3 regions of the Paraburkholderia edwinii genome follow, and region 2 is predicted to be linked to each of the others. Evidence: riboswitches for the same ligand, from Rfam matches in the RefSeq annotation. Region 2 holds a riboswitch; each other region holds the start of a gene.

Region 1 (3,268 bases), on a different replicon from region 2:
GCACGGTTCGCATACGCCGTCGACGCCGAGGTGCGCGCGAACGTGAGGCGAGGGCGCAGTCATTTGTCCGGCATGGGACACCGCTGATGCCGCCGCGATCTGCTCGCGCGAAAAAACGTGCAGCGGCAGCGCATGGCGCGCGCAAAACCCGACAATGCCCGGTTCGTGAGCCTTGATGTCGATGGTGGCAATTGCGCGGACGTCGTCGATGGAGTGTGGGCCGAGCGCGCTGAGCACGGCCGCATCGATCTGTTCGACGCTCGCGCCGCGCTTGCAGCCGATGCCGACGGCGAGCCGCTTGATTGGCCGATTCATCGCGCGCCGCCGTGTGAATTGAGGAAAACCGTGGTGAAAAGTGCAGAAAAAAGCGCGAGGCAAAGCGCGCGGAAAACCGCGGGAAAACGCGCAGGACGAACCGCGGCTCGAAGCGCCGTCGTACGGAGAACCGCGCTGAGATGCGCGGAATAAAGACGTGTCATGCAATGCCACATAGCGTGCACGGCGGCGGCAAGCGGTAGCGATCAGTTGCTTGCGGTTGTATGCGATTACGCCGTGCGTGGGCGCCCGTATCCGTCCCCCGCGGAACCGGCGACTGGCGACCGTGACGTTCGCCCCCTCGCATCCGGCCGGTATCCGGGCTGACGGCCTCATGCGCATCGCCTTCCCATCGGCGGATGGCCGACAGTGGCATCGAAACGCATGCGCGGACATGAAATCCGCAGGCCGCTTACCGTTGGCGGGGACAGCACAGGTCGGGCGCCTGCCGGCGCTTCCTGTTTCCCGTTTAACCGCATATGAGCGCTACGCGCAGATGCGGCACCGGACGCGGGCATACGATAGCACATGAGCCCTTCGTCGCCGGGTGGACGAGGCGGCGTCGGCAGCCCCCAGCCTTGACGCTTCCCCCTTACCGCGCCTACACTCGCACGCACTTCTGGTGCTCGCGCGCGCCGTCCGGCGCGCGCAGTTAAACGGGAAACAGCAGGCCTGAATCCTGCCCGATGCGTTGTGCCGAATACGGCTGCCGCATCATCGCTTCAGGTCAACCTGTGCTGCCCCCGCAACGGAAGGCGAGCGCATCGCGGTGGTTGCGATGCAGAGCCGGCTTCGAGGTCCGCGCGCAAGGCCGCGCGGGCAGGCAAACCACTGCGCGAGAAACTGTTCACTCGTGTGGGAAGGTGAAGCGGCGCTCTCGCCAGCCCGGATACCGGCCAGAAGTCCAAGGGTTGACGCCGCGGGGTTGCGGCGTTCCGTCCACCATTTCGCGGCCTGATGTCGCATCTTGTCTGGCACAGGGTGTCGGCCATCGCGCCGCGATTCACATTCGCGAAGTCGCCATGCAAACCCAGATGCGCAAAATCCCGGTGACGATCGTCACGGGCTTTCTCGGCAGCGGCAAGACCACTCTGCTGCGCCATATTCTTCAGCACAGCGGCGGACTGCGGGCCGCCGTCATCGTCAATGAATTCGGCGAACTCGGCATCGACGGCGAAATCTTCAAAGGCTGCGGCATCGGCTGCGACGAAGACGGCCGCGAAATCGAAGGCCAACTGTACGAGCTCGCGAACGGTTGCCTTTGCTGCACCGTGCAGGAAGAGTTTTTTCCCGTGATGGAAAAGCTCGTCGAGCGCCGCGACCAGATCGATCACGTGCTGATCGAAACGTCGGGCCTCGCGTTGCCCAAGCCGCTCGTGCAGGCGTTCAAGTGGCCGTCGATCAAGAACAGCTTTACCGTCGATGCGGTGGTGACCGTTGTCGACGGTCCGGCTGTGGCGAGCGGCCAGTTCGCCGAAAACCCGGTCGCCGTCGATGCGCTTCGCCAGGCGGATCCGAACCTCGATCACGAATCGCCGCTGCACGAGCTGTTCGAAGACCAGCTGTCCGCCGCGGACCTCGTGATCCTCAACAAGATCGATCTGCTCGACGACGCGCGTGCGCAAGCGGTCGAAGCGACGATCCGCGAAGAGATTCCGGCGCAGGTGAAAGTGGTGCGCGCGCAGAACGGCCAGCTCGATCTGCACGCGCTGCTCGGGCTCGAGTCCGCGTCGGAGGAGACGATCCATCTGCGCCACGATCATCACGGCTCGGCCGACGACCCCGACCACGCCGACCATCACCACGACGAATTCGATTCGGTGGTCGTCAGCGCCCACGCCCCGTCGCGCGAAGCGATGATCGCCGCACTGCAGCGCGTGGTCGAGCAGCACACCGTGTATCGCGTCAAAGGCTTCGCGGCACTGCCGAACGCGCCGATGCGCCTCGTGATTCAGGGCGTCGGACGCCGCTTCGACAGCTATTTCGATCGACGCTGGCGGCCTGAGGAACTACAGGGCGAAGCAACGGCGAGCCCTCAGGCGAGCCGCTTCGTGATGATCGGCGAAGACCTCGAGCAACCGGTGTTGCAACGCGCGCTCGATGAGGCGCTGAGCACGCAGGCAGCACAACAGGCCTGATAGGCCCAGCGCGGGCGCGGCAGCTCTCCGCCACGCCCGTGCGCCACGAATACAAGGCGGCACGAACATGCATTTGCTGCGCACCACGCCGGGCGGCTTCGTCGACGATACGAAGGGCGTGATCCGGATCGATCAGCGGCCCGCGGAGATCGTTGTACTGAGCTCGGCCGATACGACGCTGTCGCTGCTCGCGAGCGTCGTGTCGCGCCTGCCGGCCGGTTTCCCGAGCGTGCGTCTGGCCAACGTGACGTACCTGCGGCAGCCGGCTTCGGTCGATTTTTACGTCGAAGACGTGTTGCAGCATGCGCGCGTGGTCGTGGTCGATCACCTCGGCGGTGAAGCGTACTGGCCGTATGGCATCGAACAGGTGGTCGCGCTCGCGGAGCGCAAGCAACAGACGCTCGCGATGTTCTCCGGCGACTTGCAGGAAGATCCGAACCTGATTGCGCGCAGCACTGCCGATGCGGCGCTGTGCCATCAGCTATGGCGCTATCTGCGCGAAGGCGGCCCGCAGAACGCCGAGGCTTTTTTGCGCTGCATCGCGTGGCGCGCGCTCGGCTTCGGGCGTGAGCCCGCCTTGCCGGTGCCGCTGCCCGCAGCCGCGCTCTACCACCCGTCGCATGACACGCCGACGGTGGCCGACTGGCAGGCCCGCTGGCGCGCCAATGCCCCTGTTGTAGCGATCCTGTTCTACAAGGCGCATCTGCAGGCCGCCAACACGGCCGTGTTCGACGCGCTGATCGATGCGCTCGAAGCGCGGCGGATGAATCCGCTGCCGATAGCGATCACGTCGCTAAAGGATGCTTTGAGCCGCG
Region 2 (3,268 bases):
AGGTTGGCCAACCTGTGGATTTGCGTGGAGCGCCAGAGGCAGTTCAGTGGGTTCAGCTAACCCGCGGTGCGGAACTGCAGCAGCGACTGGTGGCCGCGCGGACAGAAGCACCAAACCGAGACGGCCGCGTTCTCGTCATAGGCGACTCCATCAATGTCAATGGTCGCCATCAACTCACCATGCAGACGCCGGGCGCCACTTCCGTCGAGGCTGTCGACCTAAGAGACCTAGTGAACTTCGCCCGCCAGTTCGATTTGGCAAGTCCCAACGCGCTGCGACAAATTGCCGAGTTCGCAACATCACTGATGACCGGGGTGGGTGCTGCAAACTTGCTCACGCGAGTCGAAACGATACGAGGCGGCCGAGCCCGCACGCCCGCAACGCCAGCAGAAGTCGCAGCAGTAACGTTTATGGCTGCTCCCAGCCACGCGACTTCAATTGACCTGCTCCAGTCCCTCGCGGACCAACGCGGTGCGCGCGTTTACCGACCCGAAGTGCTGCACTGCTGCATCTCAGCGCTTAGAGCCGCCGGCGGCGAAGGTGGGTTCATTGGCGCGGCAATTCAGGCTCGCGAGCGAAACCGTCATCGGGGTCGGCCGCTGGGTCGGCGCGCCGTTGGAAGCACGCTTCTTCTGAAAGGTCTGGAGGCTGACGTCGCGGTCATTCTTGAGCCCGAGCGCATGACTGCACAACACCTCTACGTGGCTCTCACGCGAGGCGCAAGGAGAGTCGTGGTTTGCTCGTCGACGCCTTTGCTAACGCCCGCCGCGGGCCGATAGCGAACGCTCAATCAGCAACTTGATCTCACCCTCTCGATGGTGACGTCCGGGCCTCCACGACTGCTCCGCGCTCCAAATCGAACGTGCACTGCCGGACACCGAGCTTCCGCTCCCGACCCTGAGCAGACCTTCGAGTCCACCCTGCAGATGACTGCTTCCAGACGTGAAGCGGTCATCTGCCAAGTCCATGTGGTGAGACTCTGTCAGCCGAGATTGACCGGCAAATCGTCGTAGCGTTTGAACCTGTAGAACAGCACAGAAATCAGCCAGCTCGCGACGAAGACGCCGATCACCGCGTAGCCGAGCAAACCGAAGTTCTCCGACGCGGCGCCAATCAGGTCCCACGAGCCCCCCTTCAGATCGAGCTTGTCTGCGATCAACGCCAGCGCTTCAATGCCACCAATCAGCACGGCGACTACCACTGAAACGAAGGTGATCGTGATGTTGTAGTAGAGCTTGCGCACCGGCTTCATGAAGGCCCAACCATACGCGCCGAGCATCAGCACGCCATCCGCCGTATCGATCAGGCACATGCCGGCGGTGAACAGTGCCGGAAAGACCAGGATGGTCGCAAGCGACATGCCGTCGGCAGCCTGCGCGGCAGAGATGCCGAACAGCGCAACTTCTGTCGCCGTATCGAAGCCCAGTCCAAACAGGAAGCCGATCGGATACATATGCCAGCTACGCGTGACCAGCCGGAACAGCGGACGAAACACGCGCGAGAGGAAGCCGCGCTTGTTGAGCAGCATGTCCAGGTCTTCTTCGACCAGCCGCTCGCCGCGCTGCACGCGCCGGAACGTTTTCACGACCGACACGAGGATCAACACGTTGACCACAGCCAGCACCAGCAGAAAGCCGGCTGAGACGGATGTGCTGATCACACCGCCGATTGCCTTCATGTCTTCAAAGCGCGATTTCAATGTGACCGCCGCAAACGCCACCGCGACCGACAGTGCAATGACGATCGTCGAGTGGCCCAACGAAAAGAAGAAACCCACTGCGACGGGTCGCTTGCCACCCTGCATCAGCTTGCGCGTGGTGTTGTCGATCGCGGCGATATGGTCGGCGTCGACTGCATGACGCAAACCGAACGTATAGGCAAGCACTGCGGTACCGATAAGGCCGGGCCGCCCATGCAGCGCCGTTAGCGCCCAGATCCAGATGCCGATGTTTCCTGCGATAAGCAGCGAAAAAATCCCGATGACCTTACCGCGCAGTGCGTGTGCGCCATCATCGAAGAGACGGGAAAGGTATTGCCGTTGCATGAATGTCCTCGCATGCCAGGGTTTGAGCCACCCGACACGGGCGGCCAGGACCGGGGGTGTCGACGTCCCGGGCAGTGGCAGGTCTCCTGGCTCACGCATCATCGTCCGGCGCCGCCTTCCCGGTTTCCCAGTGTCTTCATCGCGCCGGGCTCCGCGCTCACAGTTGCGGGCACAGCTATGGCCTTGACAATCGCCTCACCATATTCCCTATTAATGCCTTGCGGCAACCATCGTGCCGCCGATTATCGCGCGGAAAACGCCTGGACGAATAACAAATGCGTTTGTGCGCGATACCTTACGGCATGCACGCCGGGTTTCGTGCGGATGCCGTCTCAGTGACCCATCGTGGCCGGACTTTTCGTTTCACATTCGGCTTGCAGATGCTCGCCGTCGCTGAAGACGAATATGAAGGGAATCCTGTCGCCGACCTTGAGCGGCCGTTTCGGCTGCTCCAGCATCACGTGATATCCACCTGGCTTGAATGCAAGCGTGCCATCGGCAGGCACACTGACTTTATCCACCATGTCCATCTTCGACATACTGCCGTTGCTGACCGTCTGGTGCAGCATCGCGCTGCCGTACGCGTCGGTCTGCACGCGAAGCAGGTCGACCGGCTTATGGCCCATGTTCATGACGCTGAAATAACCGCCCGATGGCAGATCGCCGGGCAATAGCCGGATCCAGCAGTCGGACACCATCATCGTTGCCGGGGCGGCGGTAGCACTTCCCGCCCATGCGAACGATGCCGCAACCAGAAAGAATGCTCGTGTGGCCGTCATGTCGTTCTCCTATGCACGAAAATGCCTTATGGCGTCACGCTGCGACCGGCCGCGATTCGCGGCCGAACAACATGCGGTCCATCAGCCAGACCGCGACCAGCGTCGCTCCCATCAGCGGAAACACAAGGCCAAGCACAACGAGGCCGACCTTCCAGCCTCGCATCGGCACACCAGCACGCTCGCGCGCGGGGGCGCCGAGCGTGCCTGCCGGCCGGCGCTTCCACCACATCACGCAGCCCGTCGCGGCGAGCGTTGCCAGTCCAAGCGAAATCGCCGTACAAACGAGCTGGTTCGCAAGGCCGAAGTAGCGGCCCATATGCAGCGACGTACCGTAAGACACTGCCTTTGCCACCGCGCCGTAATCGCCGTAGCGAATGTCTTTTAGTATTGCGCCGCTGTACTGATCGATGTACAGCGTGCGCTCGAGCTTCGGGTCAGCCGGAAA
Region 3 (3,268 bases), on a different replicon from region 2:
CCTGCGGGAAATCGTCTCGAACGATCTCGCGCCGCAGGTGCTCGACGGGCAGCTCGATGCGGCGATCATGCTGTCGGGCGCCCCACCCCATGGCCTGGCCGCCCGCACCGTGCTTACCGAGCCGCTGTGCGTCGCGCTGCCGCGCCGGCATCCGCTCGCCCGCGCGAGGCGGCTCGCCATTGCGCAGCTTGCGCATGAGCCGTTCGTCATCGCGGCGAGAGAGGTTGGCGAGGGACTGCATACGACGATCGTCGAACACTGCCGCACGGGTGGGTTCGAGCCCGATGTGCGCTTCGAAGTGCGTCTGCAGCAAACCGTCCTGAGTCTCGTCGACGAAGGCGCGGGGGTCGCGCTCGTGCCGACGTCGATGCAGCGTGCTCAACTGGCGGGCGTGGTGTTCAAGTCGCTTGCGCAGGCGCCGTCGATTTCCCAGGTGCTCGTCTGGCTAGCGACGAACCGGAACCCGTGTCTCGCACGGTTTCTCGAGCTGGTCGAACAGGCTACCAATGAAAACGGCCTGCACGGGGTTGCCGTGCAGGCCGCGGAAGGCGGACACCAGCGCGCGCTTTAACCGGCCAGTCGCTGCTCCGGACGCGCCGCGCGCGACAAGCGCTGCAAGCGTTCGGCGAGCGCGCCGAACAGCAAACCGATCGCCGCCCACAACACCGCCTGCATGCCGAGCGCGGCAACACGGAACTTCCACAGTACGACTGCCGGAAACGCATCCGGCACTTCGTTGATGACCGGCAAGCCAGTCTGCACCGCCGCGATGATCACGATAAAGACGAGTCCCGCGACGATCGATCCGTTCCATGCGCCGAAGCGCACAGCCGCGCGACGCCGCACTTTCATTGAAAACACGAGGGCGGTCAGCGAAATGACGATCATCAGGAAATACAGCCCGGTGCGATAGCCGATCGTCTCCGGGTCGCCGACCGACGGCGGATTCGGCGGATACTTGAGCGCCGGTACGATTGCGATTGCAAGGAACGCGCCGAGCGCGAGCCACGCGGACAGTGCACGCACGCTCAACTTCCCGGCGCGGCCATACAGATATGCGAAGGTCAACGAGAAGAGCCCGCCTACAGCAGCGCCATACACGACGACACCGGTAAAGAGGCCGATACCCGCCTGCGTGCCGCGACTCACGAGTTCGGGCTCGGGTGCTTCGCCCTTCGCCGCGTCGGTTTTTTCTTCGAATGAAATAGCCTGGTCGACCTGCGGCTCGCCGACCACGCGCGCCAAACCGAATGTGAGCAGCCCCGCGGCGATGCCTGCGAGCATGCCGCGCACCAGCAATTTACCTACCATGGTTCGCTCCTGCGTCAGTGGCAGGGGAAGCCGAGCAGATGGCGGCCGTCGTGGACGAATTCGTGCACGTACATGCCGGGAATCAGCGAAGTCGCGCCCTGTTCGGCGCCGATGAAATAGAGCGCGAGCAACAACAGCAGGCCGCCGAAGACAACCCACGGCAACAGCTCGCGCAGCGGAATGGGCGTGGGCTGGGCGGCGGGTTCGAGTGCGTCGATCGGCTTGAAAACAGCGTCGGACATGACGGATATCTCCCTGGGGTTACGCGCCCCGATAGTTCGATTGAAGGAAATGGCACGAAGCTGGGTCTGACTCCCGGACCATCGATATGGCCGATTACAGTGGCGCGACCGCGCCGGGCTTGCACCGGCTTCCGCGCTTCGAGTAGCGCTTATTCTACGCGTTAAACTGTGCGGCCTAATGAAAGCTTTTCGCGAGCCGTGCGAATGTGCGCAGGCGTGCGGCCCGTGCACTCGAACGACATGACATGCAGACACGTCTCTGGTTGATCAGCCACGCATCGACTGCGGCGCAACGCAGCGCGACGTTCGCGGACGCGAACGAGCCGCTCGACGCGCGCGGCCTCGCCGAAGCGAACGCGTATGCGCAGCGCGCCCGCTTCGCATTCGACGGTGCACGCGAAGTACGTGCATTGACGAGTCCCGCAGCGTGCGCGCGCGACACGGCACAGGCGCTTGGCTTGAACGCGACAGTCGCCGCCGGGCTTGCCGATACGGATTACGGCGATTGGCGACGCGCGCGCGTCGCCGATATCGTCGTGCAGGCGCCGCAGGCACTGGATGCATGGCTGCGCGATCCAGCTGCGGCACCACCGCGCGGCGAATCGTTCGAAGCGGTTGTCGCACGCGTCGGCGCGTGGCTCGACGCGCTAGCGAATGACGATCTGGCTGATCTCACGGTCATCGCAATTACACATGCGGCCGTGTTGCGCGCGGCGCTCATCCATGTACTGCACGCGCCTGCCGCGGCATTCACGCAAATCGAAATCGCGCCGCTCGCAACAATCGAATTACGGTATTCGAAGCGCGGCTGGGCGTGGTGGCCTGACGCGCGAGCGAACTTGCAGCCATAGCGCGAAGCACCGCCTGGCAAGCGCACATTGCCTTAATCGAAGCCGTAGATAGGCCATTCGGCAGATTTCGCAGCGAACGGCGCACCGGTATCATCGCCCGTCACCCCATAGCCGGTCATAGGCGAGCGGCACAACGATACCGGACGATACCGAGCGATGCCGCTTTACCCGAACATTGATAACGAGATTCGCGCGCACATGAGTCGCATAGCCGAAGGCGAGCGCGTCAAGCCAATTGCCGTCGGCCGGCTGACCGACGATCAGCATCAGGCGATCTCAAGGCTACGGCTTTCCGTCGGACTGCCGGGGCTCGACGATCCTGAAATCTTGCTGCTCGGGCGTCACATCCACCAAAGCCGCGTGGTCAAGGATCAATACCAGCTCGACGACGTTCTATGCCAGATCCGTAGTTCGCTCGCGGAAACATCGGTCGTCCACGGTTCGTCGAAAATGACCGTCGTAAAGAGCACCGTTCCTCGGGCGGACGGTTACGGTTCAATGGTCAGGGATGAGGCTGTGCTTGAACTGCTGGCTCGCAAGCCGAAGGCGGAGTTGTTTTCCGTTATTCCGAAGGGAGACATTCCGCCAGCGAAACGTACGCAAAATCGTACGCAAACCCGCCCGCAAATAACGGGAGACCAGAAAAAGGAAAGGCCGCTCGAGAGCGGCCTGGAAGCTTGATGAATTTGCTCGCCCGGGTAACGAAAAGCTGGTCCGACGCCCCAGCAAATTCAACGGACAAATCGTACCTGTTATCGACGGTTCCCGCAAGCCATCCCGCGATTTGATCGCGGCTAGTCCGCCCAACCGTGCGCGTCCCGCCATCACATAAAACGCGCCTCAACCCGGCTTGTCGTCTCCCCC

What was found. A riboswitch is a leader RNA that binds a small molecule or an ion and turns the genes downstream of it on or off. The one in region 2 is predicted to bind cobalamin.
Region 1: it holds a riboswitch for cobalamin, as region 2 does, so the genes downstream of both, cobW (cobalamin biosynthesis protein CobW) here and KZJ38_RS21485 (HoxN/HupN/NixA family nickel/cobalt transporter) in region 2, are expected to answer to the same signal.
Region 3: it holds a riboswitch for cobalamin, as region 2 does, so the genes downstream of both, KZJ38_RS34510 (CbtB domain-containing protein) here and KZJ38_RS21485 (HoxN/HupN/NixA family nickel/cobalt transporter) in region 2, are expected to answer to the same signal.

Annotation. Positions count from the first base shown of each region.
Region 1 is NZ_CP080096.1:2,129,921-2,133,188, forward strand. Features, by position in the region: gene KZJ38_RS31230 (cobalamin biosynthesis protein) at 1-315, opposite strand, end outside; cobalamin riboswitch at 608-839, opposite strand; cobalamin riboswitch at 919-1,230, shown strand; gene cobW (cobalamin biosynthesis protein CobW) at 1,338-2,453, shown strand; gene cobN (cobaltochelatase subunit CobN) at 2,521-3,268, shown strand, end outside.
Region 2 is NZ_CP080095.1:4,834,282-4,837,549, forward strand. Features, by position in the region: gene KZJ38_RS21480 (UvrD-helicase domain-containing protein) at 1-779, shown strand, start outside; gene KZJ38_RS21485 (HoxN/HupN/NixA family nickel/cobalt transporter) at 983-2,044, opposite strand; cobalamin riboswitch at 2,104-2,291, opposite strand; gene KZJ38_RS21490 (copper chaperone PCu(A)C) at 2,377-2,823, opposite strand; gene KZJ38_RS21495 (PepSY-associated TM helix domain-containing protein) at 2,858-3,268, opposite strand, start outside.
Region 3 is NZ_CP080096.1:2,946,948-2,950,215, forward strand. Features, by position in the region: gene KZJ38_RS34500 (LysR family transcriptional regulator) at 1-571, shown strand, start outside; gene KZJ38_RS34505 (CbtA family protein) at 568-1,311, opposite strand; gene KZJ38_RS34510 (CbtB domain-containing protein) at 1,326-1,553, opposite strand; cobalamin riboswitch at 1,595-1,739, opposite strand; gene KZJ38_RS34515 (histidine phosphatase family protein) at 1,799-2,404, shown strand; gene KZJ38_RS34520 (hypothetical protein) at 2,561-3,085, shown strand; gene KZJ38_RS34525 (dienelactone hydrolase family protein) at 3,245-3,268, opposite strand, start outside.